Regions from separate parts of the Photobacterium sanguinicancri genome, predicted to be linked through region 1. Evidence: predicted binding sites of a transcription regulator. Region 1 holds the regulator's gene; the other holds the start of a gene.
The links. Region 1 encodes MetJ, which represses methionine synthesis genes. Its sites were predicted from a motif close to TTAGACNTNTANANGTCTAA; they were not measured.
Positions count from the first base shown of each region.

Region 2: a site for MetJ is predicted at 9,103-9,122, ahead of metN (methionine ABC transporter ATP-binding protein MetN). Genes of this name have one in related genera too.

Region 1 covers NZ_AP024850.1:201,364-216,715, reverse strand. Annotated here, with positions in the region: gene ppc (phosphoenolpyruvate carboxylase) at 1-1,925, shown strand, start outside; gene OCU87_RS01000 (PadR family transcriptional regulator) at 2,323-2,886, shown strand; gene metF (methylenetetrahydrofolate reductase) at 2,972-3,877, opposite strand; gene OCU87_RS00990 (bifunctional aspartate kinase/homoserine dehydrogenase II) at 4,197-6,614, opposite strand; gene OCU87_RS00985 (O-succinylhomoserine (thiol)-lyase) at 6,614-7,780, opposite strand; gene metJ (met regulon transcriptional regulator MetJ) at 8,049-8,366, shown strand; gene OCU87_RS00975 (cation:proton antiporter) at 8,550-9,713, opposite strand; gene OCU87_RS00970 (cation-translocating P-type ATPase) at 9,785-12,535, opposite strand; gene OCU87_RS00965 (malic enzyme-like NAD(P)-binding protein) at 13,606-14,853, opposite strand; gene rpmE (50S ribosomal protein L31) at 15,254-15,352, opposite strand, start outside.
Region 2 covers NZ_AP024850.1:667,701-683,052, forward strand. Annotated here, with positions in the region: gene OCU87_RS03295 (aromatic amino acid transporter) at 1-294, shown strand, start outside; gene OCU87_RS03300 (DUF4250 domain-containing protein) at 405-593, opposite strand; gene OCU87_RS03305 (YaeP family protein) at 596-799, opposite strand; gene OCU87_RS03310 (GGDEF domain-containing protein) at 961-1,815, opposite strand; gene OCU87_RS03315 (patatin-like phospholipase family protein) at 1,909-3,033, opposite strand; gene OCU87_RS03320 (proline--tRNA ligase) at 3,170-4,885, opposite strand; gene tsaA (tRNA (N6-threonylcarbamoyladenosine(37)-N6)-methyltransferase TrmO) at 4,947-5,663, opposite strand; gene OCU87_RS03330 (type B 50S ribosomal protein L31) at 5,807-6,067, shown strand; gene ykgO (type B 50S ribosomal protein L36) at 6,072-6,215, shown strand; gene OCU87_RS03340 (MetQ/NlpA family lipoprotein) at 6,319-7,134, opposite strand; gene OCU87_RS03345 (methionine ABC transporter permease) at 7,250-7,936, opposite strand; gene metN (methionine ABC transporter ATP-binding protein MetN) at 7,926-8,960, opposite strand; gene gmhB (D-glycero-beta-D-manno-heptose 1,7-bisphosphate 7-phosphatase) at 9,251-9,805, shown strand; gene OCU87_RS03360 (zinc-dependent metalloprotease) at 9,882-13,478, opposite strand; gene OCU87_RS03365 (porin family protein) at 13,497-14,315, opposite strand; gene OCU87_RS03370 (ABC transporter permease subunit) at 14,736-15,352, shown strand, end outside.

The sequences.
Region 1 (15,352 bases):
TACCGCTTGATGCTGCACCAGTTAAATTCTCATCTTGGATGGGCGGTGACCGCGATGGCAACCCGTTTGTGACTTCGACAATCACCCGTGAGGTATTACTACTGTCACGCTGGAAAGCGGCTGATCTTTACTTGGGCGATATCCAAGAGTTAGTCAGCGAACTGTCGATGGTGAGATGTAATGACCAAGTTCGCGAGCTTGCAGGTGAAGAGCACGAACCTTACCGCGCTATCGTTAAGCAATTACGTACCAAGCTAACGCACACCCGTGATGTATTAGATGCGCGCATTAAGGGAACCAATGTACCTGCTGGCGCTATCATCAACGATGCTGATGAGCTGTGGCAGCCGCTGCACGCCTGTTATCAATCACTGCACGAATGCGGTATGGGCATCATCGCTGACGGCCTGCTGCTTGATGTCTTGCGTCGTGTGAAATGTTTCGGTGTTCACCTTGTTCGCCTTGATATCCGCCAAGAAAGTACCCGTCATTCTGATGTGATTTCTGAACTGACACGCTACCTAGGCTTAGGCGACTATGACCAGTGGAGCGAGCAAGATAAAGTTGCTTTCCTGGTACGTGAACTCGCCTCAAAACGCCCACTACTGCCACGAGACTGGCAACCGTCTCCTGAAGTACAAGAAGTTATCGATACTTGTCGTGCAGTTGCAGAACAGCCACGTGAAGCGTTAGGTGCTTACGTGATTTCCATGGCTCGTACCGCTTCAGATGTGTTGGCAGTACATTTATTGCTTCAAGAAGCTGGCTGCCCATTCCGTATGGACGTTTGCCCGCTGTTTGAAACCCTTGAAGATTTAAATAATGGCGCGGATGTTATCAAGCAACTGCTTGATATCGACTGGTATCGCGGCTTTATTCAAAACCACCAAATGGTCATGATTGGCTATTCGGATTCAGCGAAAGATGCTGGTGTGATGTCTGCGGGCTGGGCACAGTACCACGCAATGGAAGCCTTGGTTGATGTGTGTGAAAACGCCAACGTTGATATCACCCTCTTCCATGGTCGCGGCGGTACAATTGGTCGTGGTGGTGCGCCTGCACACGCAGCGTTACTGTCACAGCCACCACGCAGTTTAAAAGGTGGCCTACGTGTAACCGAACAAGGTGAGATGATCCGCTTCAAATTGGGCCTACCCGACGTTGCAGTGAACAGCCTTAGCTTGTACACCAGTGCAATTCTTGAAGCGAACTTGCTCCCACCACCAGCACCAAAACAAGAATGGCGCGATCTGATGGAAGTACTTTCAGAAGTATCTTGCGAAGCATACCGTTCGGTTGTCCGTGGCAATGAAGAGTTTGTACCGTATTTCCGCGCAGCAACGCCTGAGCTCGAACTGGGTAAATTGCCACTCGGTTCTCGCCCTGCAAAACGTAATCCAAACGGTGGCGTAGAAAGTTTACGTGCGATCCCATGGATTTTTGCGTGGAGTCAAAACCGCCTGCTACTACCAGCATGGTTGGGAGCCGGTGAAGCGATCCAGTATTCAATCGACAAGGGCCATGAAGCCTTGCTAGAAGAAATGTGCCGTGAATGGCCATTCTTCTCAACACGCCTTGGTATGCTGGAGATGGTCTTTACCAAAACCAATACCAAGATCGCTGAATACTATGATCAACGCCTAACGGATAAATCACTATGGCCACTGGGTCAGAAACTGCGTGATCAACTGCAGTCTGATATTAAGGCCGTACTGAATGTCGACAACAATGATCACCTAATGGAACAGGATCCTTGGGGTGCTGAAGCGATCCGCTTGCGTAATATCTATGTTGAGCCACTCAACATGCTGCAAGCTGAGCTGCTATACCGTACCCGCGAGCAAGGTGAGATCTCGCCGATGCTAGAAGAAGCGCTAATGGTGACCATCGCAGGTATTGCGACTGGCATGCGCAATACAGGTTAAGCCCTCATCAACTTGACGTTTAAAAGGCCGCCTAGCGGCCTTTTTTATGCGGATAGGGAATAATTGATAGTTTCCATTGTAATTTTTATCACTTTTGAGACAGCCCTCCTTAAATAATATGCATTAAGATGTTTATATTCTCTTGTGAAAGAGGATGTATCAAAACCAATTGCACTGCAAAGACAGATAACTAGATGGACTAATATCACAAGATGAGCAATTTATAGCGCATTGATGTGAATACTACCCCATTGAGGTATCCGTATTGAGTGTATTGATGATATTCTATGTGATCTCGATCAGGCACTGAAACAAGTTGATTATAATAACGCCAAAGAGCGGAAGGGTAAGCTTGGTTTGATCGGTTTTTTTTGATGTATTTTAACGGATAGAAGAGATGTCATTACCACACGTTATTTTAACCGTGCTGAGCACTCGCGAAGCAACCGGTTACGACATTACCAAAGAATTTTCACACAGCATCGGTTATTTTTGGAAAGCGAGCCACCAGCAGGTGTACCGCGAACTCAATAAAATGGCCACTCACGATCAGGTTACTTGTCGCCTTGAACCACAAGATGGCAAACCCGATCGCAAAGTGTACTCCATTACCGATTTAGGCCGTCAGGCACTATTCAACTGGTTCCAAGAACCAGCTCGCAACCCAACTATTCGTGATGAGTTCTCAGCGAAACTACTTGTGTGTGGAGTGCATAACTCTGTACCAATGCAGCAGCAGCTTGAAGCTTTGATCGAAGAATCACATAGCTTAATGAACCACTACCACGAGCTTGAGAAAGTTCACTTTAGCGATTACAAAGCAATGGCTCGTCAAGAACGTCTTGATCGTCTTACGCTTCGTCGTGGTATGCACAATCGTCAGGCTTGGATTGTTTGGGCTGAAGAAGTGCTAGCTGAGTTAAAAGACATGGATAGCGAAGGCAGCAGCATCGCGCTATAAGCTACCTTGTTATCTAAAAAAGCCGCTATCTTATAGCGGCTTTTTTGTGTGTGCTGCTCAGTCGCAGCCCAATGTCAGTAACAACCTATTGCGATGCAATGTCAACTTCAGCTCGCACACCCAAAGTGTGGCAAATTGCATAAGTTAATTCAGCACGATTCAGTGTGTAGAAATGGAAATCCTTCACACCTTCGCGACTTAAGACACGTACCATATCAATCGCATTACTTGCCCCCACCATCTGACGGCTTAACAAGTCATCATCTAATCCTTCGTATTGCTTCTCTAACCAACCTGGGATTTTTACGTTATTTGCCAAGGCAAAACGCTTAGCTTGGGTCATGTTCGAAACAGGCAAAATACCCGGTACAATTTCAACATCAATGCCGGCAGCAACACAACGGTCACGGAAGCGTAAGTAGCTTTCAACGTCAAAGAAAAATTGGGTGATCGCACGGCTCGCACCGGCATCCACTTTACGCTTAAGATTGATCAAATCTGCTTGAGCGCTTTTTGCTTCTGGGTGAACTTCCGGGTAAGCCGCTACCGAAATATCAAACTCCGCTTCTTTGCGTAGCAGTTCAACCAAGTCAGCAGCATACATATCAGGCTTGCCACCTTGTGGTGGTAAATCACCACGCAGTGCAACGATATCGCGAATACCGCTGTTCCAGTAGTCACGGGCGATAGTACGTAGTTCATCGCGTGTTGCATCGATACAGGTTAAATGCGGGGCAGCCACAAGGCCTGTCTGATCTTTAATATCTTTAATAATAGAGTGAGTGCGATCGCGTTCACCCGAATTAGCACCGTAAGTCACAGACACAAACTTCGGCTTTAATGTTTTTAGACGATGGATAGAAGCCCAAAGGGTCTTTTCCATTTGCTCGCTGCTTGGCGGAAAAAACTCAAATGACACATTGATATCCCCTTTAAGGTCTACAATGTTTTGGTTAAGCGCCTCTAAATGGCTTGCGTGAGAATACCCCATAGTTCATCCCTTCCTGTCCTGGCGCCGTGGCCTGCTATCCTTAAAAGCGAACGTCTTTAAATAACCATTTAGACGTCTATATGTCTACAGAATGTCGTGATAACAATTTAATGTCAACCTACTAATCATGAATTTTTCTCACGTTCATATTGCATAATTTTCAATATAAAAAAACCTGCCAAAGGCAGGTTTCAAGGGGAATAGAGTATATTCCCAGTAAGGTGACAATTACCTCGTAATCATCCTATTTAGACCAAGCTCTCACCCTACATTCAACTGTGTTGGCAGAATATAAAGCCGTCGACGCAATCATCACATGCTAAAGCAGAGCGGCTAAACGATTAATATCTGACAATAATGCGCCTGCTGTAACATCACGCCCAGCACCCGGCCCGCGGATCACCAGTGGGTTATCACGGTACCAACGACTTTCTATAGCAAAAATATTGTCACACGGCAGTAGGTTCGCCAGCGCATGCTCTTTGGGCAATGCTTCGACCCCAACGGCAGCCTTGCCTTTCTTATCCAACCTCGCCACATAACGCAGTACTTTTTCTTCCCCATTGGCTTTAATGAGGCGTTTTTGTAAACGGCTATCGAGCTCTTCTGCTTGCTCAAAGAAGGTATCTAAACTGACTTTAGCCAATGACTCAGGCACTAGCGTTTCCACTTTAACCTGCTCAGGTTCAATGCTGAGTCCCGACTCACGCGCCAAAATAACCAGCTTGCGCATCACATCACTGCCGTCTAGATCATGGCGAGGATCGGGTTCAGTTAAGCCTTGTTGCCACGCTTGCTCAATTAATACCGAAAACGGTACTGAGCCATCATATTGCTGGAATAGCCATGATAAAGTGCCAGAGAAAATCCCCGATACCGCAATGATGTCATCGCCACTTTCCCGTAAATCACGCACTGTATGGTTTACGGGTAAGCCTGCACCAACCGTCGCGTTATATAGCCAATGACGACTGGTTTTGGCAAACGCATCTTGTACTGCGTGGTAATCAACACTCGATGCAGAACCTGCCACTTTGTTCGCCGAAATCAGGTGTAAGCCACTTTCTGCCACTTGTGGATATTTCGCCGCCAATTGAGCACTGGCTGTGACATCCAAAATCACCACATCATCATACGGATGTGCGGCTAGCGTGGTAAGTAACTCTCCGTCTTCATATTCAATCGCTTCATCATTGAAATACGTTAAGGCACGAGATGGTTCAATGCCCTGATAATCAATCCAATGACGGCTACTATCGGCAACACCAATCAGAGTGAAAGTCTTCCCATGGCGCTTGCTCAGTTGCTCACGTTCGGTTTCAAATAACTCAAGCCAACGGCTACCTATATTGCCTTTGCCACAGAGCACTAAACCAATTCGCTTTTGAGCTTGAAATAAACTCTGGTGCACTCGCCCAATCAAGGTTTCTGGGTTTACATGGCGTAAAATCGCCACCAAGCTCAACCCTGATTCGGCTTCAGCCAAAAACTCAACCGGCTGGCCTTTTAGCTGCTGATAAAAGCCATGGCAATGCACTGGGTTATTCACCACCCCCGCCCCAACAACGGCAACCATAGTGAAACCATCGCGCAATCTTAATTCTGCGGCAATACCACGATCTTGCAGTAAGCCCAGAACCCCATTGACCACTTCACCTGTATACGCCAATAAAATTCGACCTTGCTCAGGATCAATGCTCTGTGCCAATGGCGGTAATTGTGCCCGTAGCAATGTGCGCTCTAGTTCTTTACGAACAGGTTCAAAATCATTGGCACGTGGCACATCAAGTTCAATCAAGCAGACATCATCTAATGAAGTAACAATTTTCGCACCGCGACCTGAAGCTAAAACACGCTCCACACGCGTTGAGCCCGATTCAGGCTGATGACTACAACGTAGCATCAAGTCAATGGTGCTTTGTGCGACAGGTTGAAGGGTACGGCTATGTAATACCGGTGCGGCAAGTCGGGCCAATTCACTGGCTTCATCAAGGCGCAGCAACGGTAGCAGACAGGCATCTTTAACCTGATTAGGATCAGCGCTATACACACCCGCGACATCACTCCAAATCGTCACGCGCGAGACATCCGCTAACGCACCAATCACAGTGGCAGAATAATCAGATCCATTACGGCCTAGTAGCACCGTTTGACCCGCTTGGTTTTGGGCCATAAAACCAGTAATCACAATACGGTGCTGGCTGTGTTGGATCAGTTGCTGCTGGAGTAATGGCCGCGAAGCTGCGCAATCCACTTCAGGCTGAGCGGCTTGCTCTGCTCGTAAAAAATCACGAGAGTCGAGAGCGCATGCGGGTAATTGATCCACATTTAATAACGCTGCCAATAAGCGAGCAGACCATAATTCACCATGGCCTAATACTTTAGCTCGCGTGGCCTCATCTAACGTTTGGTCACTAAGCGCTGACAATGTACTCAGTTCAAGGTGGAGCTGGGTTTGTAGTTCATCGGCAACGGGCTCAGGCAATAACTCTTTGATCAACGCTTGCTGATACTGACGTAGCGCTTGCAGTGCCTCATGGGCATGACGCCCATCTTTGGTTAGCAAAGTAAGCCATTCAATCAAACGGTTGGTGGTTTTTCCGGCCGCCGACACCACAATCAGATCATCGGCATTCGAGTATTCCTGCAAGATTGTTGCAACCCGACGATAGCACTCAGCATCGGCTAAGCTGCTGCCACCAAACTTATGTAATTGACGCGGTTGAGCCTGAGTCATTATCCCACCTCTGCTGCTTGTTGAAATGCTTGTGCTAAGTCGGCGACCAAATCACTTGGATCTTCGAGACCCACCGATAAACGAAGTAGTGCCGTATTAATACCAGCCTCTGCTTGTGCTTCATCTGACATCGCGCGGTGCGTCATGCTTGAGGGGTGAGCAATCAGGCTTTCAGTGCCGCCTAAGGATTCCGCGAGCGAGAAACATTTAAGCACTTTCACAAACACTTCAAGTTGCTGGAAACTTCCAGCTAATTCAAAGCTAATCATAGAGCCAAAGCCTTTTTGTTGGCGCTTAGCAATATCATGCCCGGGATGATCAGGTAGGCTAGGATGATAGATAGCTGCAACTTGAGGGTGATCTTTTAAGAATGCCAGCACTTGAGCGCCATTTTCTTCGTGCATCTTCATACGTGGTACTAAAGTACGTAAACCTCTAAGGGTCAGGTAGGCATCAAACGGCGCACCTGTCGCACCAATACAATTTGCCCACCATGCGATGTTTTCCGCTTGCTCTGCATCAGCAGAAATAAGGATACCGCCCACAACATCGGAGTGGCCGTTGATATATTTAGTGGTCGAATGCACGACAAAGTCTGCACCTAATGCGATAGGCTGTTGCAGGACTGGAGAGAGGAAGGTGTTATCAACCGCCACTTGTGCGCCCGCTGCTTTGGCTTGCTGGCATAAAACTTCGATATCAATAACACGAAGTAACGGGTTAGATGGGGTCTCCACCCAAATAATTTTAGGTTGCTTAGCAAGAGCACGAGCAAAAGCTTGCGGATCAGACTGATCAACAAACTCAACCTTAAAGTCGCCTTTATTCGCGCGAGTATTGAATAAGCGATAAGTACCGCCATAACAATCGTGCGGGGCAACAATAAGATCATCAGGACCTAATAAAGCAGAAACGAGAAGGTTAATCGCAGCCGTACCACAACTTGTTACCACACCACCCGCACCGCCTTCCAACTCAGTTAACGCATCGGCCAACATATTGCGGCTTGGGTTGCCAGAACGAGTATAATCATATTGCGGAACCTCACCCAGTTGTGGAAAACTGTAGGTGGATGTGAGGTAGATTGGCGGGACGACCGCATGATGCTGAGAGTCGGATTCAATGCCGGTACGAACTGCAATCGTGGCAAGTTTCTTGTCACTCATATTAACCTTCCTTGTTTCGGTTTAATGCCGAATAAAATTCCTTCATCAACATTAACTACATTAAACTAGGACGTCAACACTTCCAGACGTCTATATGTCTTTGCTTATGGCGGTAAATATCGCTAAAATTCAACCAAACTTTAATTATGACTCACTGCCCTACTCGCAGTTATTTCGTAAGACCCCAATATCTCTGAGGTTTATTCAGAACATAGTGGCGTGAAATAACCTGAGCGGCGGTAAAACAACAACGCTGAGAAGGTAAAACATGGCAGAGTGGAATGGCGAGTACATCAGTCCATACGCGGAACACGGTAAGAAAAACGAACAAGTAAAAAAAATTACGGTGTCGATTCCATTAAAAGTCTTAAAGATTCTGACTGATGAACGTACGCGCCGTCAGGTAAATAACCTGCGCCATGCAACGAATAGTGAATTGCTCTGTGAAGCTTTTTTACATGCTTATACAGGTCAACCATTACCAACAGATGACGATATTCGTAAAGACCGTCCGGATGATCTACCCGCAGAAGCAAAAGCTTTGATGGATGAGATGGGCATTACTTACGAAGACATCAACGAATAAGCCGTCTTCGAGATACAAAAAACTGACTGTGGTGACAACTTTGGAACCACAGTCAGTAAATATGGAAACACGCTACTTCTTGTTATCATTAATGGCAGCTTTTACTTTATTCTTGCTTACGCTGCGCGTCCTACCACTAGCGTTAAAAGAAAAATAGAAATAACTAGACCAAGTAATTTAAGTTCACGCTTTTTCATAAAACTCTCCTTTTTGCTCGTCACTCAAAATAAGTTTTCTTACAACCATGATAAACACACCGGTTAGCACTAAATTCAGCGCTAATGACAACATGCTGATCGTCACAATTGGACCGCCGAAACCGTAACCAATACTGATCATCAACACACCCGCGCCAACCTCACCTCGTGGCCACATGCTAATCGACAATGCCAAACGCTCTTTAAGCGTGGCTTCCTTGCGATAACAAAACAGTGGGAACATCTTGCCGATATTGGCAATCACCGAAATCACCAATACGTGATAAGTAATTTCAGCGAGCGACATCGCAGGCATTGAAAGAGTGATACTGTCTGAAGCGGTCGTTGCGACGCCCCCAAAAATTTGCGGTAAGCTCAAGCCAACCAGCACCATGAACACGCCAGCGACAGAACTTGAGACTTGCTGATCAGCGGCGGATTCATGTTGCGATTTCATCATGCACCCCAGCACAAAAGCGGGTAGCAAAACTTCAAAATGGACGCCACTGCGCAAATAAAACAACTCACACAGCAACGCAATAATGACGGAGTAGCCCATCACAGCACCGGCAGACGACGGAATAGCCCATAGATGTAAATAACGATAACCCAGCGCTAACAAACCAAACATTAAGACTAGCGTCACGCCTAATGCAGGCTGCCAACCCACCACCAAAATAGATAATGGAATCATCAAGAGGACGGTATCGAGATCATCAAAAATGGCCAATATACGGGCTTTGTTAAACATCCACGTCGCACCAAGTCCAGCGGCTGTGAGCATGGCAAACAATACTCCAGCAGAGGTTGGCGCAGCAAAGCGGCCAATCACTAAAGTCTCTGTCCACGCATCGACATTGCTCCACATCTCTGGCGGCATCAGCACGAACACGAAATACAGTACTACCCCAACCCATGGGAAGGTGGCCGTCGTCATTGCGACCACATAATCCCAGCGATACTGCTTTAAGTTGTTCTTATCGATTTCAAACTCACGACCAACATTGATCATGATGTAGGCCAGCGCCGACATCGTCAGCACCATAATGGTGGGTTGCAGTTGGCCGTAGCCAGCAATGAATGATGGTAGCAATTGTGAGCACACTAGCCCCACCAACAGTAATGCGGAATATATAATGATTTTTTTCACGTCATAACCTCTTGTATTACATTGCTCGTCGAAAAGAGCCTGCCCCCCTCATAGAGGTGCAGGCAGTTAGGTTAGACGAATTTCACTTTAGTAATTTCTTTGATACCCGACAGTACGAATGTCGGTACAGATGCGGCAATAATCACAGCCACCAGGTGACCAAATGACAGGGATTCAGTGTTAAAGATCATCTGACCTAAACCTGTGTACATCACCCCTAGCGATAGCGTTGCAGACAAGGCTACTGCGCCTAGTAGATACTTATTGGTGAATGGATTTTTACGGTATAGCGTAGTGAAGCTACGTGAATCAAATAGGTGCCATAGCTGTGCGAAGATCAGCATGGCGAAAGCAACAGTCTGTGCGTATTCTGCACTGTGACCCGCATTCAATGCCCAGCTGAAGGCCATGTAACTCATGCCACCTAAGGCTAAACCACGGATAACAATCTTGGCCCCAAGGCTATCGCCAAAGAAACCTTCGTTACGCTTACGTGGCTTACGTGACATCACGTCTTTTTCTTCCGGCTCAACACCCAGTGCCAGTGCTGGTAAACCATCTGAAACCAAGTTGATCCACAAGATCATCAGTGGTGTTAGCGGCAAGATAGTTTCTGGCCCCATCATCAGAAAGGCAATCAAGATCACTGCAACTTCACCCACGTTGGCAGTCAGCGCCTGACGGATAAACTTACGTAAATTATCGAAGATCTGACGACCTTGGCGTACCGCTTTCACAATGGTGCTGAAGTTGTCATCAAGCAAAATTAAATCACCTGAATCTTTCGCCACCGAGGTGCCTGCAATCCCCATCGCCACACCAATATCTGCGCGACGAAGTGCTGGGGCATCGTTCACACCATCCCCCGTCATGGCAGGTACTTCGTTGTTGTCTTGTTGGGCTCTAACGATACGTAGCTTATGTTCAGGGCTAACCCGTGCAAACACGGCAACTTCAGGGCAGATACGACGTAGTTCTTCATCGTCCATCTCATCAAGCTGAGCGCCTGTGATCACTTTGTCGTTTTCAGAGCGGATAATACCGATATCACGCGCAACTGCTGCCGCTGTTAGGGCATGGTCACCCGTGATCATCACGGTACGAACGCCGGCATCGAAACAACTGTTTACCGCATCGCGCACTTCTGGGCGTGGCGGATCCATAATGCCGTATAGGCCAAGGATGGTAATGTCATGCTCTAGCTCGTGGTGGTCACGCTCTAGGTCTTCGTCAGTTAATGGACGAATACCAACGGCAAGTGTGCGTAGAGCTTGATCAGCAAACTCTTCAATCGCTTGTTGGTAATTGGCAATATGTTGCTCTGCAGGGCTGGTTGCTATCGCTAAGTTACCTTGCATTTCCTGACTTGAATGCGTCACAACATTGCCATCAATCATAAAGCCTGAGGCATTACGCAAGATGACATCCGGCGCACCTTTCACTGCTAAGAAGTGCTGACCTTCATTATCACGAACAATCACTGATGCCATTTTACGACCAGAATCGAACGGGAATTTTTCAACTATCGTAAATTCGCCTGATGACAACATAGTGCCTTGTTGTAAACCGGCTTTTGCAGCAGCAACAATCAACGCACCTTCCGTTGGGTTACCACGTACGGCGTATTTCCCTTTCTCTTGCAGATATTGGGCATCGTTACACAAGGTCGCAACGGTAAGACCACGCATCATTTCAGGGCTATCAGTCACCGCGACTTGGTGTTTTTGTGGCTCAAATTCACCTTTAGGATCAAAGCCTTTACCCGTTACTTTCCAGTAACGACCAGAGGCATCGTATGCTTGCATCACCTGCATTTGGTTTTGAGTTAGCGTACCTGTCTTATCAGAACAAATAACCGTGGTTGAACCGAGTGTTTCAATCGCAGAAAGTTGTTTTGCTAACGCATTGCTCTTCACCATTTTGGTGGAGCCCATGGTCAATACAATCGATACAACTGTCGGTAGACCTTCAGGAATAGCCGCAACAGATAATGAGATACCCGTATTTAAAATTTCTAACCATGGCATGCCATGGTAAAGGCCAATAGCACAAACAACAGCAACCACAGACAGAGCCGCAATCATCAACGTATGCGCAATGGTATCCATGCGAACTTGCATGGGGGTTTTCGTTTCTTCTGTGTTGGTCATCAAGTCGGCAATGTGGCCCACTTCGGTTTGCATCCCAGTACCAACCACAACACCATAACCATTACCTGAAGTAACAATGGTGGTCATAAAGCCCATATTGAGCTGATCACCCAAGCCTATATTGTCACCTTCCAGCTCAGCAACACACTTATCAACAGGTTCAGACTCCCCTGTTAACGCGGCTTCATCAATGGAAAGTCGGTTGGCTTCAATAATCCGTACATCGGCGGCTAAAATATCACCGGTATTGATTTTAAGAATATCGCCTGGCACCAACTCGCGCGCCGGAATCGACAGTACATCACCATCCCGCACAACTTGAGCTGTGGGTGCTGCCATCTCTTTTAATGCATCCATGCCTTTTTTAGCTTTCATTTCTTGCCAAAATGCAATCAGTGCATTAATAAAGATGATCACGGTAATCGCAATACCATCAACATTATGGCCGGTGAAAAATGAAACTAATGCACCCACACCTAAAATAAAAATTAGTGGGTTTTTAAATTGATCCAACAGCATGGCTAAAGCTGATTTACCTTCTTGCTCTTGCAGTTCATTAGGACCATATTCTTGTTGACGATCTTTAACTGTCTTTGATGATAATCCAGAACGTGTTGTTTCGAGTTCTGAAAGCGTATTATCCGCTGTCTTTATAAACCACTTTTTTCGCATACAATAATCTCCCACAAAATAAAGGCGAACGAATCCGGCTAAAATAATTAGCAAAACCTGAACTTTGTTTATATATGACACTCAAACAGAATTGTTAAAGCGAGTACAAATTATAATATTCATACAAATGATGGAATTAATTTCGGCATTTGCTTTTCTTATTTGGGAGCATTTTTGATTATTATCAATATTCATCTCGATATCAGCGATAATTATTAAAAACAATGTAAATAGGTATAAATAAGACCTAATGATAACCACCACAACACCTCGGTAAAACCGATATATAACGGCAATTACACAGGTTTTATCATATCGAGAGGCATTTTTAGCGATACACATCACACATGAACTTGATGACAAAGCCGACGCCTTTTCATCCAAGTAAAAACTGGCCATTAATGACAAATAAATGCTAGTATATATTTTAGTGACAATAATTAACTTATAAGCTAGGTGAATGTAACTTCATATTTCAAAAGATCTTAATTTATTACACCTGATTTCACGGTGTAAAAAACATCTGATAATACAAATAACCTCTCATTTTATTTTCAATTCGTTATAAGTTAATAATTAACATGTATTAATACATAGTTATTTCAACCTAGTTTTAAATTGCTATGAATTGTAAAAACCAAACTTAAGTACAGTTATTGATATTAATTCGGCCATATATAAAGAAGCCGAATATAAAAATGATCGTAATCAATTAGCCTTATTGAACAATTAATACAATGGTTGTGTAAGATATATACGATGTAATACGGATATTCCTCGGTCGTTTGTTTATTAACCAATAATAGGTGAGGTGGTATATGTTAGATTCTGTCATTAACACAATAGGCATGTGTTTGATCGGTGGAAAATACATGTTAATGATTATATTAGCAGGTATGGCCTTCTTCTCTGGGGCTGCAAGCTTTGATCTACTCATGGTGCAAGGCTTACAACCAGCAGAGTGAGTCAACTGCGAGAAATCGTTACAGCAAGGCGCACATAGCAAAAAGCCAGCAACACTGAATGCCGCTGGCTTTAGAGTAATCTACAACTCAACTAGATAGGTTACATTAACTTTCCATGTAACCTTTAGGCATCTCGATTTGCGCGACACCTGATTCAACCGCAGCAACCGCAACCGCTTTCGCTACGCGAGGTAATAAGCGTGGGTCCATTGGTTTTGGAATAATGTATTCAGGGCCAAAGCTCAAGCTCTCAACACCTGCCGCTTTTAACACTTCCGCCGGTACTGGCTCTTTCGCTAATTCGCGAATAGCCTTCACTGCGGCCAGTTTCATCTCATCGTTAATTTGGCTAGCACGTACATCCAGTGCGCCACGGAAGATGAATGGGAAACACAGTACGTTGTTCACTTGATTTGGATAATCAGAACGACCCGTACCCATGATTAAATCATCACGTACGGCGTGCGCAAGCGCAGGTTTGATTTCAGGATCTGGGTTTGAACAAGCAAATACCACGGGTTTATCTGCCATTAATTTTAATGCTTCAGGTGCCAGTAAATCAGGACCAGAAACACCCACAAAGATATCCGCCCCTTCAATCACATCTTCAAGCGTACGTTTATCTGTATTGTTAGCAAATAGTTGTTTGTATTCGTTAATATCATCACGACGTGTGTGAATAACACCTTTACGATCCAGCATGTAAATCTTCTCACGCTGTGCACCGCACTTGATGAGCATTTCCATACAAGCAACCGCGGCTGCGCCTGCACCTAGGCAGACAATCACTGACTCTTCAATCACTTTACCTTGCAGGTCTAATGCATTCAGCATACCCGCAGCAGTAACAATCGCCGTACCGTGTTGATCATCGTGGAAAACTGGCACATTACAGCGTTCAATCAGGCGTTTTTCGATTTCAAAGCAATCTGGCGCTTTAATGTCTTCAAGGTTAATACCACCAAAGGTGTCAGCGATATTAGCAACCGTATCAACAAACTCATCGATAGTACGGTGCTTCACTTCGATATCGATCGAGTCTAATCCAGCAAAACGTTTGAATAGCAGCGATTTACCTTCCATTACGGGCTTTGATGCCAATGGACCTAGGTTTCCAAGGCCAAGAATCGCAGTACCATTAGTAATAACAGCAACCATGTTGCCCTTACCCGTGTACTTGTAGACATTTTCAGCATTCTGCGCGATTTCACGCACTGGCTCAGCGACACCCGGGCTGTACGCTAGTGCTAAGTCTTCTACCGTATCGGCAGGCTTAGTCAGAGAAATAGCAGTTTTGCCTGGAACTGGGTATGCGTGGTAATGAAGCGCTTGTTGGCGAAAATCTTCAGACATGATGTTCTGGTCCTGATGATAATGGGGGTAAAAATACGATGCTGAACAATTATCTGGCGTAATAAAAAGAAGCCAGCTTAGAATTCGTGCGAGCCAGATCATATTCTATAGCGAGTCAAAATCCTAGCTCAGCTAAGCTGGTCGAGCCAATCGAATTGCGATTTTCGCTAACAATATTGAAAAAAGGGGTAGAAAGCGTGTCACAATTTTTTCATATCGGTTTTTTGTTCTAAAAACCAATAGATAGCATTACTTTTAGTGTGGTTTTAATCTGGTGAGTTTGCACATATGTAATCAGAATATTACCAGTGCGACGTGATAGTTCAGGTAGGAATAGAGATAGCAGAAAACAAAAAGGGACGCAGTAGCGTCCCTTTTGGCGGTATTTATCAAGTAAAAATTACTTACTTGTAAGCGCACCGAAACGCTTGTTGAATTTATCAATACGGCCACCAGTGCTAACTTGACGTTGCTTACCAGTGTAGAACGGGTGACATTT
Region 2 (15,352 bases), 470 kb from region 1:
CAAGGAAGATTAAAAACCTGGGGTGTAACTTTTCTTCCTCCGTTGGTTTTCTCGTTAGTCGCACCATTTGGTTTTGTTGCTGCAATTGGTTTAGCCGGTGCCGCCGCTACGATTTGGACCTGTATTATCCCTGCTATGTTGGCAAAAAAATTACGTCAAAGACAGCCAGAACAAGAAGGGTTTGTAGTACCTGGTGGCAATGTGACTATTTATGTAGTGATCGCATTCGGGGTACTGACTGCTGCGTTCCATTTACTCGCGATGGCGAACTTACTGCCTATCTTTAAAGGTTAGGGAATCTGCGAAGTAAATACATGAGTCATGTATTCGAGCAATAAAAAAACGGAAGCTTTGGCTTCCGTTTTTTATTGCTCTAAATTTGTGAGTCTTTTGGGGCTAGCGCCTTAACGAAATTGCTTTGTTTCCGGCAAGTAATCAAACCCTGCACTCGCCAAACGAGCAATCAGCTGGGCCTTATCAATTTCGTAATACTTCACCAGATTATCAAGGTCACCAAACTCATCACGGATCTTCATATTGACGATGCTCATCAACATCACGGCATCCATGGTTTCAAAGTTGGTTAGCTTCATGATTAATCCTCGTGATCGCTCATTAATAGGTTAGCAGCAGCGTATGCTGCACGCTCACGCACTTCTTTGGGTAAATCCGTATTCGCAGCAACGTAGTCAAGCGCTTTGATGGCACAGTGAATTGCATTGGGGATATAACCGAGTTCACCACCACCAATTTGGGCGTAGTTCATTCGGATTAATTCGCAACACTCATGTACTTTCATTAGTTCATCCTTAATTAAATCATTAGCTCAATGTACCAGTGTCAGGTGCCGGTAGATTCAGCGAATGATTCACATTTGCAGATTAGTATACCGTGAATAGCGAGGCTTTGATCAATATTAAGAAAGAGGATTAAAAGGGGATACTAACGTGCTAGGTGTGGTTATTTTTGGCGCTTGTGTTGGTACAGTTGGCGATCTGCTCGATCAATTAACGAAATTGATGTATCGCCTTTTTGATAGTGCGCATAACCCAAAGACACGCTGATATTAAGTGCGCGTAATGTTTGGTCTTGCTTCATTAATAGTTGGATACGAGTTGCTACCTTACTGGCAGACTCCCCCGTTGCGGGTTGGAGTAGCGTGGTAAATTCATCCCCACCTAAACGATAACAGCGATCGGTTGCACGCACGGCATCTTTTAAAATGGTCGCAAATCGTCGGATCACTTTATCACCATCAAGATGACCAAAGCGGTCGTTCACTTGTTTAAAGTTATCCAAATCAAAAATGATTAGAACAAGCCCTACATTGCGGCGTTCGCTTAATGCTATTGCATGGCGAATATCTTGTTCAAAGCTGGTACGGTTTCCCAAGGTCGACAAGTAATCTTGTAGAGCGAGGTTTTTCACTCGACGGTATTCAATCGCATTTGCTAATGGGCCGGCAAACAGTCGATGGTAGGTATGAAGCAAGTTGATTTCGTCTTGGTCCAGTTTGTAAGGGGTACAGTACTGGAGTTTGCCGAGCTCATTTTCACCAAAGCGAAGTACAAATGTTTGACGATACTCGGTCGCTTTACCTCTACGGATCAGAGTCGCAGTGCCCTCTAACTCCCAAATTAGCCGATGAATATCAATTTGCTTTTCCATTTCACGAGTGAAAATTTCAAATAGCAGTGCTAAATCAAGCTTGCCTTGGAGCTTCTGTAGGATCAATAGGCGTACGTCAGCACCGAGCGGTTTTCTTCTCGGTTTCTGTGGTGCATCCGCATATTTATCCCAAAGAGCTGGATCCATATCATCATCGAAATAAAGGGTGGGCAATCACTATATGCAAAATTCAGCGTCGATCAACCGTTTGTTGTTAAAATTGATAATAATTAACTGATTCTATTTTAAAAAGTTTCTGAGTTCGCCTTCTTGTCGAAGTGCATCTTCATATCCGAGCTGTATGAGTGACTTGATGTAACCTGGCTCAAACAATATATAGCTCGTAATGGCAGCATCGTCTTGTGGGCTGATCCCTATCATTCTCATTAATGCCCGTGTCATTGGTGGCAGATAGCAGTAATTATCTTGCGCGAGTGGCTCAAAAGACTGGCTTGGGAAAAGGTGAATATGATCGACTACCTTCATATTGAGATTTTCTCGTGCAGTCGTAGGTAAGGTTTGTAATAAGCGATTAGTTCGATCGAGATGCTCTAAATCAGCGGTTAATGTATCGCTGAAAATCGTATCCATTAAATGGCCACCTAAGGTTGCTAACCCTGGTGTTTGAATATGCTCAGACGGTTCAATTTTCTGGTTGATTAAGTTAATGATCAGAATTTTGTCAGCGCCCATTTTGAGTGAAGGGCGTAATGGGGCTAATTGGTGAATAGAACCATCCCCATAATAATGGCGACCGATACGACTGGCGGGGAAAACTAAAGGAATAGCGGCAGATGCCATTAAGTGATCGGTATTGAGCATAGCGCGGCGGCCTTTAGACTTAGCGCGATCCCACTCAGATAGGTGGGATTGGCCTTGAAAGAAGCTCACTGATAAACCGCTTTTGTAACTTGAGGCCGTAATGGATAGTCCCTCTAAGTTGCCAGCCATGATCTGTTTTTCAAGTCGATCGTAATTGTGGACTTGGTTGAGCAATTCGCGCAATGGACGATTATTAAGTAAACCAAATGGTGGTCTTTCGTGGTGCTGAGCTTGCATCCGGGCGTACCACTGGTGGGCTAAATAGCCCGTCATGCCTAATGGACTGGATTTAAAAATTCTACGGCTGTGGAGTCGCCCCCAAATCCATTCTAGTTTCTTCACACCAAGGCGAAAACAGGACGCGTAGCAGGCGATAGAGGTGGCGTTGATAGCTCCTGCGGAAGTACCACAGTAAATAGAAAAAGGGCTGTGATGTACCCGTGGATACCATTCTGAAATGGCTTTGAGTACACCCACTTGATACGCTGCGCGCGCACCGCCACCACTGAGTAATAAACTGATTTTAGGCTTATCCTTTGCCATATCAACATCCTGACTATCTTTGTTTAACTATACAAGGTCTTGTCTGGCAGGATAAGTCTTTTTCGATTAGGCCGAAGGCGGACCAATAAAAAAGCCTCCACGAGGGAGGCTTTAAGATATTGCTTAGAGAGAAGGATTAAGCCATTTTTTGCTTAATAAACTCAACCATCTCAGCAACAGGTACACCGACCTTGCTGCCGTCTTTACGGTCTTTGTATTCCATCTCGCCATTTTCAAGGCTACGGTTACCGATAACGATAGTGTGAGGGATACCGATCAGTTCGTGATCTGCAAACATAACACCAGGGCGCTCTTTACGGTCATCGAATAATACTTCGATACCAGCAGCAGTCAGGTCAGCGTATAGCTTCTCAGCGGCTTCTTTAACTTCTGCAGACTTCGCCATGTTCATCGGTACGATAGACACTTGGAAAGGTGCAATAGCTGCTGGCCAGATGATGCCGTTTTCGTCGTAGTTTTGTTCAATAGCTGATGCAACAACACGTGACACACCAATACCGTAACAACCCATTTCTAGAATTGAGTTTTTACCGTTAGAGTCAAGTACGCCACAGTTCATTGCTTCTGAGTAGGCAGTACCTAATTGGAAGATGTGACCCACTTCGATACCACGTTTTAGTTGTAGAGTACCTTGACCACATGGGCTTGGATCGCCTTCAACAACGTTACGTAGATCTTCAACTTGACCAAGTTCAACGTCACGACCCCAGTTGATACCGAAGTAGTGCTTATCGTCAACGTTAGCGCCAGCGCCAAAGTCGCTCATTACTGCAACCGTGCGGTCAACGATGAATGGTAGTTCAAGGCCAACAGGGCCTAGTGAGCCAGGGCCTGCGCCGATCAGTGCGCGAATCTCTTCTTCTGTTGCCATCTCTAGTGGAGCAGCAACTTCTTTTAAGTTTTCCGCTTTCACTTCGTTAAGCTCGTGGTCACCACGGATGATAAGCGCAACGATTGGAGCTTCGATTTCGTCAGATGCTTTGAAGAATAGTGTCTTAACTGTTTTCTCAATAGCCAAATCGTGCTGCTCAACAAGCTCAGCAATTGTTTTTGCGTTTGGCGTATCAACCAGCGTCATTTCTTGCGTTGGTGCTGCAAACTCAGTAGCAGGTGCTAGTGCTTCTGCTTTTTCGATGTTTGCTGCGTAATCAGACTCTGAAGAGAATGCGATTAAATCTTCGCCACTTTCAGCCAGTACGTGGAACTCCTGAGAACCACTGCCGCCGATAGCGCCAGAGTCAGCCAGTACTGGACGGTACTCAAGACCCATACGGTCGAATGCTTTACAGTAAGCATCGTGCATTGCATCGTAAGACTTTTGCAGGCCTTCTTTGTCGATGTCGAAGCTGTAAGCGTCCATCATGCAGAATTCACGTGCACGCATTACGCCAAAACGAGGGCGGCGTTCGTCACGGAATTTAGTCTGAATTTGGTACAGATTTAGCGGAAGCTGCTTGTAAGAGCTTACTTCGTTACGCACAAGGCTAGTAATAACCTCTTCGGCTGTTGGGCTAAGTACAAACGGACGAGCGTGACGGTCAGTAAAGCGAAGTAGTTCAGGACCCATCTTTTCAGAGCGACCTGTTTCTTCCCAAAGTTCAAACGGCTGAACAACGGGCATCAAAGTTTCAACTGCACCGGCATTGTTGATTTCTTCGCGAACGATGTTCTCGACCTTACGTAAAACACGCAGACCAGTAGGCAGCCAAGTGTAAAGACCTGAAGCCAGCTTACGGATCATACCTGCACGAAGCATTAGCTGGTGGCTAATAACCTCTGCGTCGTTTGGAGTCTCCTTCAGGGTAGAAAGAAGATATTTACTGGTACGCATTGATGGTATCCGTTTGTTGATAAAAATTTATGTGAAGGGATCTATATTATCAGCTAATCCGTTACTCGCCAAAGGATTCATCATCAATTGGCTCTAATGCAATAACGGTAATTGCGTCAAAACTCACGCTGAACCTGACATTATAGTTAAACAGATGTACGGCGTATTGTTTATTGTCAGTTTTCCCTTTTTTGTAAGCTGGGCGGGGATCTTGCGCCAGCACTTCACTGATCACTGCTTGATGATAGGCAGCTTGGCCTTTTTGTAGCTGCTTAACTGCAGAGTCACTGAAAATGACGGGTAAAGTTTGCGGTTCTGAGGCTGCAAATCCTCCGTGGGCACTCGGTAAGCTATCGGAGTAAGGGATGTAAGGTTTGATATCCACAATAGGAGTACCGTCAACCAAATCAACGCCACCTAATTCAATGATCACATTGCCATTTTGTTGGCGTACCCCTTTCAACTCTACCGCTGACATGCCGATGCCATTGGGCCTAAAAGTCGCGCGGCTAGCAAATACGCCAATACGTTCATTACCACCAAGGCGAGGTGGTCGAACGGTTGGGCGCCACCCCGCTTCTAGATTCTGATCAAATAAAAACAACAGCCACAAATGGCTAAATTGCTCTAAGCCGCGAACCGCTTCGGCGGTGTTGGCATCACCTTGTAATACGATTTCAGCCCGCGCACTTGGCACTAGCCCTGGTTGGCGAGGCACCGCAAATTTTTCTTTGTAAGGGGAGTGAATAACACCAACAGGTTCGATAGAAACAGACATACACGCATTCAAGTTAACGAGGATGAAGAAACTTTATCATAAATAAACAAGGAAGAAGTTGTTGAGAATAGCTATCAAGTGTTACATTATAACAATTGTTATAGTGTAACATTAAAATCAAAGCGAATAATAAGGATAGCATCATGAAATCGGGTATCCATCCTGAATACCGCACTGTCGTTTTTCACGACACCAGCGTTGATAAATATTTTCTGATTGGATCAACACTTCAAACAGAGCGCACGATCACTTGGCAAGATGGCAAGGATTACCCGTATTACACCTTAGATGTGTCGTCAGAATCGCATCCGTTTTATACCGGTAAGCAGCGTGTTATTTCTTCTGAAGGGCGTATGGCTAACTTTAACCGTCGCTTTGGACAAATTGGTTCAGCAAAAGGATAAGATGATGAAAGTATTAAGTTCGTTAAAAAGTGCCAAGATGCGTCACCGTGATTGCCAAATCGTAAAACGCAAAGGCCGTGTCTATGTGATCTGCAAATCGAACCCTCGATTTAAAGCGGTGCAGGGCAGTGGCGGTAAGAAGAAATAGCGTGTGATTTGTACTGAAGGAAAGAAAACAATCAAGCCCCTTTTCGAAGGGGCTTGATATTAGGTTTGTTAGACATTATTGCCTAGCGATAGGGCTAAGTGGATTACCAGCCTTTCACTACACCACCTTGAAAGATGTCTTTTGCTGCAGTGTAAACCGTTTCTGATTGGTATGCTTTTACGAATGTTTTCACGTTTTCTGCGTCTACATTATCTTGGCGAGAAACAATCAGGTTTACGTAAGGTGATTCTTTATCTTCAACGAACACCCCGTCACGCTCAGGTGTTAGGTTAATGCTGCTAGCGTAAGTCGTGTTGATAATGGCAAGCTTCACGTCGTCCAGTGAACGAGGAAGTTGAGCTGCTTCTAGTTCAACAATTTTTAGGTTCTTTGGATTTTCAATAATATCAAGAACCGTTGCGGCTAGGCCTGAACCTTCTTTCAGTGTCAGTAAGCCTTGTTGTTGCAGTAGCAGCAGTGAGCGACCTAGGTTTGTTGGATCGTTAGGTACCGCGACTTGATCGCCATCTTGTAGTTCATCAACCGATTTAATCTTGTTTGAGTAACCTGCGATTGGGTAAACAAAGGTATTGCCAGCAACGGTGAATTTGTAACCGCGGTCAGTAATTTGCTGATCAAGATAAGGTTTGTGTTGGAACGCATTCACATCAATTGAGCCTTCTTCAAGCGCTGCGTTTGGTGACACGTAGTCTGTAAAGGTGATCAGCTCAACATCAAGACCGTATTTGTCTTTGGCTTCTTTAGCTGCCACTTCTGCCACTTGCGCTTCCGATCCAGCCATTACCCCAACTTTAATCTTGGTATTATCAACCGCGGCTTCTTTTTCACCACAGCCAGTTAGTACAAGTGCAGATGCTAACCCTGCGACTGCAAAAATGTTTTTTAGATTAAACGCCATGTTACTTCTCCTTTGCGGGGTATTCCCTGATTTTTTGCGTGAGTTAACTTGGCTAACTCACTGTCATAATATGTTGTTGTGTTCGGTGATACGTTGTTATTACGTGATACTAAGATTAGCGATGGTCGGTACGTTTGACTAAGTGATCACCAAGCGACTGGATCAGTTGTACTAAGATAACCAGCATAATGACGGTGATTGCCATGATGGTGCCATCAAAGCGTTGGTAGCCATAACGGATGCCCACATCACCTAGGCCACCGCCACCTACGGTTCCGGCCATTGCCGAGTAACTTACCAGTGTTACTAAGGTGATAGTGACAGCGTTAATGATGCCCGGCAGCGCTTCAGGTAATAGTACTTTAGTTATTATTTGGATTGGCTTTGCGCCCATCGCTTGCGCTGCTTCAACTAGCCCAGTTGGAACTTCCAATAATGCCCCTTCAACCAAGCGAGCGATAAATGGAATCGCTCCGACGGTGAGTGGCACTATGGCTGCAGCTGTCCCGATCGAGCTACCTACAATAAAGCGGGTAAACGGTATAATCGCGACAAGTAGAATAATGAATGGGATTGAGCGACCAATGTTCACCACAATACCCAGTACTTTATTGAGTTTTGGGTTTGCCATTAGGCCGTTATTTTTGGTGAGGTGAAGTGCTACACCTAGCGGAATCCCCAAAATAAACCCAATAAGCCCAGAGGCTAATACCATAGTTAATGTTTGGCCAAGAGCTTCAATTAACAGTTGAACTAAGCGTTCGTTGGTTTGCCACCAAGTAGTAATAGAATCAAGCAACATAACCTAGTACCTCTACGTTAACTTTGTGATCGCGAAGGAAGGCAACCGCATTTTCGGCTGCTTGTTCCGTACCATAAAACTCAGCCAACATCAGGCCAAATTTCACACCGCCAGCGTAGTCCATATCTGAGCTTAAGATACTGATATCAATATTGAACTCACGTGCTACTTGGCTGATCAGCGGAGCGTCAACAGAAGCGCCTGTGAATTCTAAGCGGATGAGAGGGTAACTGTTTTCAATGCGTTCCGCTGTCATCCGCGCTTTGTAATCTTCTGGAATAGAGAGATCCAATGTTGAGCGAATAAACTCCCGCGCGAGTTCTGTTTTTGGGTGGGCAAAAATATCGCCGACTGGGCCTTTTTCTACTAGCTCACCATCGCCAATGATGGCGACTTTAGAACAGATGTTTTTAACCACATCCATTTCGTGAGTGATCAATAAAATGGTGAGGTTTAGTTTACGGTTAATCTCTTTTAGTAGTTCTAAGATCGACTGGGTCGTTGCTGGGTCTAATGCGCTGGTGGCTTCATCACACAGTAGAACTTTGGGCTCAGAAGCCAGTGCGCGCGCAATGGCAACACGTTGTTTCTGGCCGCCACTTAAATTAGCGGGGTAGCTGTTGTGTTTGTCTGACAGCCCAACCAATTGAAGTAGTTCTGTCACTTTGGCTTTTATGTCTGTTTTTGATTTATTCGCGAGCTCAAGGGGCAGGGCTACATTATCAAAAACGGTACGAGAAGAAAGTAGGTTGAAATGCTGGAAGATCATGCCGATTTTGCGGCGAGCAAGGGTTAATTCTTGATTGGATAGCTGAGTTAGGTCAACGCCATCGACAATCACTTGGCCGCGACTAGGGCGTTCTAGCAAATTGACACAACGGATCAGGGTACTTTTACCAGCACCCGATGAGCCAATAACACCGAAAATAGTACCTTGTTCAATGGTAAGGTTGATATCACGCAGAGCATGTATTTCTAACTCTCCCTGATAAAACACTTTGTCTACTCTATTTATTTCTATCATCGAACTTCCTAGATACCAGATAAAATAATGCGTTTTGTGGTTATACGTATTGTATTTGTAACGCGTTTGTGCGAAAAGTTGAATTAAATCGCGTTATGTTGATAACGAGATTAGCAGTCTGGATGGCTAAGTCAATAGATATTTTTACGTCTAGATGGCTAAATGGATTTCGTGTTAAAAACACCCTGCTAAATCCTGACCTCTCTATATCCTCCTTAAAGCTGTAAATAGATGAATCGCAACTGCTGTCGTGCCATAATCTAGCGAAATGAAATATAGAGGGCTTACCTTTGGCCAAACCAGCAGTTTTTATCGATCGTGATGGTGTTATTAATGTTGACCGCGGTTATGTTCATACTGTAGATGACTTTGAATACATCGAAGGTGTCTTTGAATCATGTAAGAAATTAAAAGAAATGGGCTACATGTTAGTACTTGTGACGAACCAAGCTGGTATCGCACGTGGTATGTACACTGAAGATGAATTTCTTTCTTTAACAGAGTGGATGGATTGGAACTTTGTTGATCATGATGTTGAGTTTGATGGGATTTATTACTGTCCGCATCACCCAACGGAAGGCCAAGGTGATTACTTACAAGCTTGTGAATGTCGTAAACCTAATCCAGGTATGTTCATCTCAGCGCGTGATTTCCTAAAAATTGATATGGAAAACTCCATTATGATCGGTGATAAAACCGATGATATGAAAGCGGCGCAAGCGGCCAATGTCGGTTCGAAAGTTTTAGTTCGTACTGGTAAGCCAGTGACAGAAGAAGGTGAAAGCCTTGCATCCGTTGTGCTAGATAGCATCGCAGATGTGCCTGCATGGGTTGCTGCGAAGTAAGCGTAATTCATTACGTTTATGTTCAAAAAAAACAGGTCGCTTAGGCGACCTGTTTTCGTATTAGGGAAAGGGTTATTTATCGGTTATCAAGCGGTAGAATTTCTAATACTTGTTGATAACGATTGGCGAGTTTGAGCAGTTTAGGCTGTTGCTCTGAATCTTCAAACTGAGTCAATGTAATGTGCTTAAGTTCAAGCGTGCTGTTATCGATACTTGGGTCTAGCAGTTGGTTTAATTCATTGGTGAATTGAATCATCTGTAGCGCTAACCCATTCGCTGGGCCTGCATAGTAACTTTGACCATTCTGACGAACAAAAGTCTCTAGCTGGCTAACATGATCGTTACTGCTACGTAGTGAAACATACTGCGCTAATTTGTCACCGTTGGTGTAATAGCCTGTTTGGCTATCACTGAATTGCACGACCAATTTGAGTAACGCTTCAATCTGGCTGTACTCACCTTTATGTGGCAAGTTGTAGAAACGCTTGAGGTTCTTGGCGTAATAAGGTGTTGCTTCTACTTTGGTGTCCACTTCAAATATAGTGAACTCACCTTGTGGTGCAACAGCTTTACCTTGACGATCTCTAAATAACTCGGCGTCTAAGAGCGTTGGTGTATTGTTGGTACCCAAAGCAATGTCGTCCAGCAGTGTTTTAAATATATCGTATCTTATGTAACCGTTTCCGCCGGTAGGAATAATGTAAGGTAAATCAACCAAGGCGCTATCTGTACGGTCAGTGGTACGACGAATACCATCTCGCTCTAGTAATGCAGCCATAGCTGCAAACTTATCAGGCCAGAAACCGTAGTAGTCAAACATGCCGACATAGTTAAACTTCGGATTCACGTTGGGTGCTTTACCGCTGTTGAGCATTTTACCAGCTTCAGCCTGGACTGTTTGTCCTTGGCTGGCTAAGTATGATTCAACGGCTGGGTGGAAACAGCTACGTGGCACTTCCCCTTGATCTAGCTGGCTACGTACTGTGCTTTGATAGATAACATCATTGAGTGTGCGATAACTTATTTCTCCAGTCGTATCTTGCACTTCACATTGGTGGTCTGGTTGTATGACGATATTCACTAAGTTGTTTCTTAGCTCGTCGATACCTTGCGCCATGCCACAGAAGTAATCGAAATTAAAATCAGACACAGGCCATATTTCCATCTGACCAGTACAGACAGGATCTGTTTTGGCGATGAATAGGCGATCTGCATCGCTCCAGCCGAGATATTGCGACATACGATCGAACATCTGAATGTTTTCACGCCAGTTCATGAAGGTGTTGACTCGACCTATTGCGTAATCACTAAGTGTTGATTCATCAAAGTTTTTGCGGTTATTACGCTGCGTATTTAATGGGAAGTGCTCGTAGTAACGCTGCCAATTGTAATCGTTGATTTCGCTGTGGTTTCGTCCTTCATCATGACGGTTACAATCGGTATTTAAGCTGACATTACCATCGGTACAGTACTTAAATTCGCGTAGCACTTTGTCACCAGGTACTTTGTCGCTCCATTTATCATCTAATACCGCATCGTTAACGGCTGCACTCAAAACACCATCGCTTAAGCGTGGGTCAAGGTGGGAGTTTTCAGCAAAGAAAGCGGTTTTAAGTTCTTTATCATAAGCGTTTAAGTTGAAGTACTCCGGTGATGTTGCGGATGAATCGGGTTTTGCACCGAAGGTTGATATTTCAACTTGGCGCTTATAGGCAAAACGCAATGCGGCTTTATCGTATAAGCCAAATACAGGGAGCGCGTCCATCATTGATGGGTTGTAATCCATGATAGAGCTATACGCTGGAATGTATTTTAAACCGTGATTATGCGCTTGCTGTTTGGTGAAGAAGTTGGTGTCATCATTGCTGCCTTGGAAGTTATGGCGTAGCCCAAGATTGTGACCAATTTCATGGACTAATGTTTTCGCGTAATAAATGCCAGCTAAGATACGCCCAACATGTGTTTGCTGCTCAATTGTGAGATCGTCCCAGCGTTTAAGTTGGGTTTTTTCATTATCAGCCCAGACATATGCCTCTTCAGAGGTGAAATCGATTGATTGCCCTGCCACTATCATAGTCGGCAGCATTTTCTCTGTTGTGCTTGACCATAAACTAGAAACTGGGAACATATTGTGTTCAGCCCACAGGCGCTTTTCGAGTTCGTTAATTTTGATTAAATCAACGGGGGTAAGCGTATCTTGCGGAATTTTATTGAGTTCATTAAGTGCTTTTAATGCACTCTCAAGTGGTTCGCTCGCCAGCATTTGTGCTGCTGGTGGTAACGTATTCGATATCACTGCGCCTTGTAAATCTGCCGAGCTTTCACCAAGTTGACCAGTACTTGCTGAATGGGAAAATGTCATCGGTTCAGTGGATTCAAAAGCCCCTTCTTCTATTGGCATTGGTTGTACATTACCTTGGTTATATTGGATCGCGATACGATCCCACAAGCGATGAGCAATGCTTTCTAGTACACCTGAATACTGGTTGACGTGTGCGTGGACGATCTCACCAGTAACTGGATTGACGGCTGATGGACCATAGCCAGCCAAGCCATTTTGTAGGGGTTCGTGAATTAAGTTAATGACGTTGTAGCGTAAGTCGCCTGATCGCTTACCAGAAGGCTCGTGCAGCGTAATTGCTGGTACACCAACTTTGGTTAGTTGTGGATTAATGCGTTCAATGACATCAAGGGTAATTTGCTTATAAAACTGGGTTGTTGGGTCAACATTGAAACTATCAGACAGGTGGTAATCGACGGTAGCTTGCGTTGGATTGAAGCGATGCATGTAATGAATGCGGTTACCATCTTGAGTGTTGTTCCCCAAGTGATCGGGACGAGAGACTTGCGAGGCAAACATACCAAAAGTATCTTCATCGCCTTTAGGGTAAAGCACAGGTTCATAGTCTTGGCTTTGAACTGCATCAAGAGGGACAAATGAATAAAAGTTTGAAACCGTGAAAGTGAGGTTATTGAAATCGAGTCCGTCATTGCCTTGAAATAAGGCATTAACTAAACAGTTCCACTTATTTGAAATTTGATAGTCTTGCTCAAGTTCAATATTCAGTGCGCCATCTTTTAATTCATAACCTTCCCAATCGGTAGCGAGTCGAGCTGGTCCTACGGCAGTATAACACCCTGTTGAATAGGTAAATAAATCATCCCAATCACGCTCTAATACAGCAAGTTTGGTATAATCAGGTGTAAAAAACTTTTTATCTTTCCAACTTACATCATCGTCTTTGTTTTCTTCTTCTTTATTTGTACAGTCATCGTAAGCATCTTCTTTACAGCGGTAATCTTGGTAAGTACCTGGTAGTTTAAGTAGTGGACTTAAGTTTGTGTCAATATCGGACCAACGACCAAAATCATTATTATTTATCTGAGCTTGGCTAATGACATCTGGGCTTAATTGGCGTACTTCTAAACCTTCCTCAGTATAGAAAAATCGAACCAATTTTTCTTGACCTTGCATAAATGGCGCCATGCTAACGGCATAACGTGGTGCTTTTGCCATTGATGGCATATAAAGATAAACTTGGTCAGTTTTAATATCTCTTTTAGTTACTTGTTGAGGATCTCTTTCAACAAGGTCATAACTTTGGTCATCAGCACCACAACCTGCGAGAAATAACGCAGAGATAATACTGGATGCGACCAGTGATCGTTTCATACAAACTCCTTTTGTATTTTAAAATGAATAGCCAACAGCGATTGAATATGTTGCTGTATTGAGATTGAATATGTCTATATCGCCAACAGTGCCACGCTCAGCATCGAAGTAGACACCTGAATTAGAGGTGGAAAGGGCGGTGTAAAAATGTGGTGTTATTTGCCAAAGACCCGTTAATGCGCCTGAATAGTCCCAGTCATATCGAGTGCCATGGTAGTTCCAGCCTGTACCTGCTAGAAGGGATAAGTTCACTTTAAAATCATGCCACTTATAACCAACCCCTGTATTAAATGATGCAACCCATTCGGTTAAGTTTTTCTCTCCCGCTGTTTTGTATTTATGAAAGTTCTTTTTAACTCTGGGCGTGAAGAAGTAATTAAAGTTGTCCCATTTATTAGTGATTGGCATCGAAAGTCGTAAAGCCGTATATAATTCATCTTTCTCTGATAGTTCCGACGTCGGTAAAGTGAGTTGGGAGGCATAACCAATATGGCCGGTTTCTCCCCATGGAAATATCTCATTATTCTTAATGCCAATAACGGTATCCGTTAAGTAAGTACCCGTTTCATCTTCATAAACGCGGTAGCCGCCAGAGTCGAGATAAAAAGTGTGGTTATTATTAAATGTGTAATTTAGATTGCCTGACCAATTTAAATTTCTAATGCTGCGGTGATCATCGGTGTCAAAATAATTAGATGTGTACGTTAGTGATAAATAGCCACCAATATTATTAATATCAGCATGGCTACTATTAGCAAATAGAATATTTGCTATGAAAAAACAAAATATATGCTCTTTGGGAATTCCATTCCGTATTGTTTTTTTTATTTCCATCATGTTCATCCATTAACAATATTATTGACGGTGCTTACTTTAATATTGTTACAGTTTTATATATGGCGTGGTCAATTTTTAGAACTTGTTGAATATTCTGCTTAAATGTAATTTTAAGAGTCACATGTCTCAGAGTAGTAGTATGTTATGGTTTATAAATTCAACTAACTACACTTAGGCTTTAATATTTGACTTAATTATGTGAAGGGGCGTTATTTTGCTTTTATGCGTTTATTGAGTTGAATTTGACACGGTACTAAAAGATTACATTTGAGGTTGTTAGTGATAAATCACCTAATAAATAGTTTGCTATCACCACTTAATCTTATTGATGTAGGGTGATAATCCTTGTTATTAATTTTAATATAGTATTAAATTCTAATACAGAGCGACAAAGATAAATAACGACAAGGAGTGTCGTCGATGTTGTCATATTTTTTACGGCGGTTAATGTTGGTGATTCCTACATTTATCGGTGTAACCTTACTTATATTTACTATCACTCGATTTGTTCCGGGTGGGCCAGTTGAACGCCTACTTGCCAGTATGCAGGCCAAGGGGGATGTGCAATCTACTAGCACGGCTGTTGGCGGAAACAATGCGCTTTCGGATGATCAAATTGCTGAGCTGAATGCCTTTTATGGTCTTGATAAGCCTGTATTTGAAGCGTACACCGAATGGTTGAGCAAACTTGTTGTGCTTGATTTTGGTGAGTCGACCCGTTACTACGAACCTGTTTGGGATATGATTGCTGAGCGTATCCCTGTTTCTGCTTTTTATGGTGGTATGACGTTTTTTATTAGCTATTTCATCTCTATCCCTCTTGGTTATTTTAAAGCCATGCGTCATGGCAGTGTTTTTGATTCCTCTTCTTCCATTCTGATTTTTGTTGGTTACGCATTGCCGGGGTATGTGGTTGGTATTTTATTGATTACCTTATTTAGCTATCACTTAGAGTGGTTTCCGATGGGGGGCTTTGTTGGGGATGATTTTGATGATTACGAAACCATAGCGGAACAGTTTAAAGATATTATGTGGCA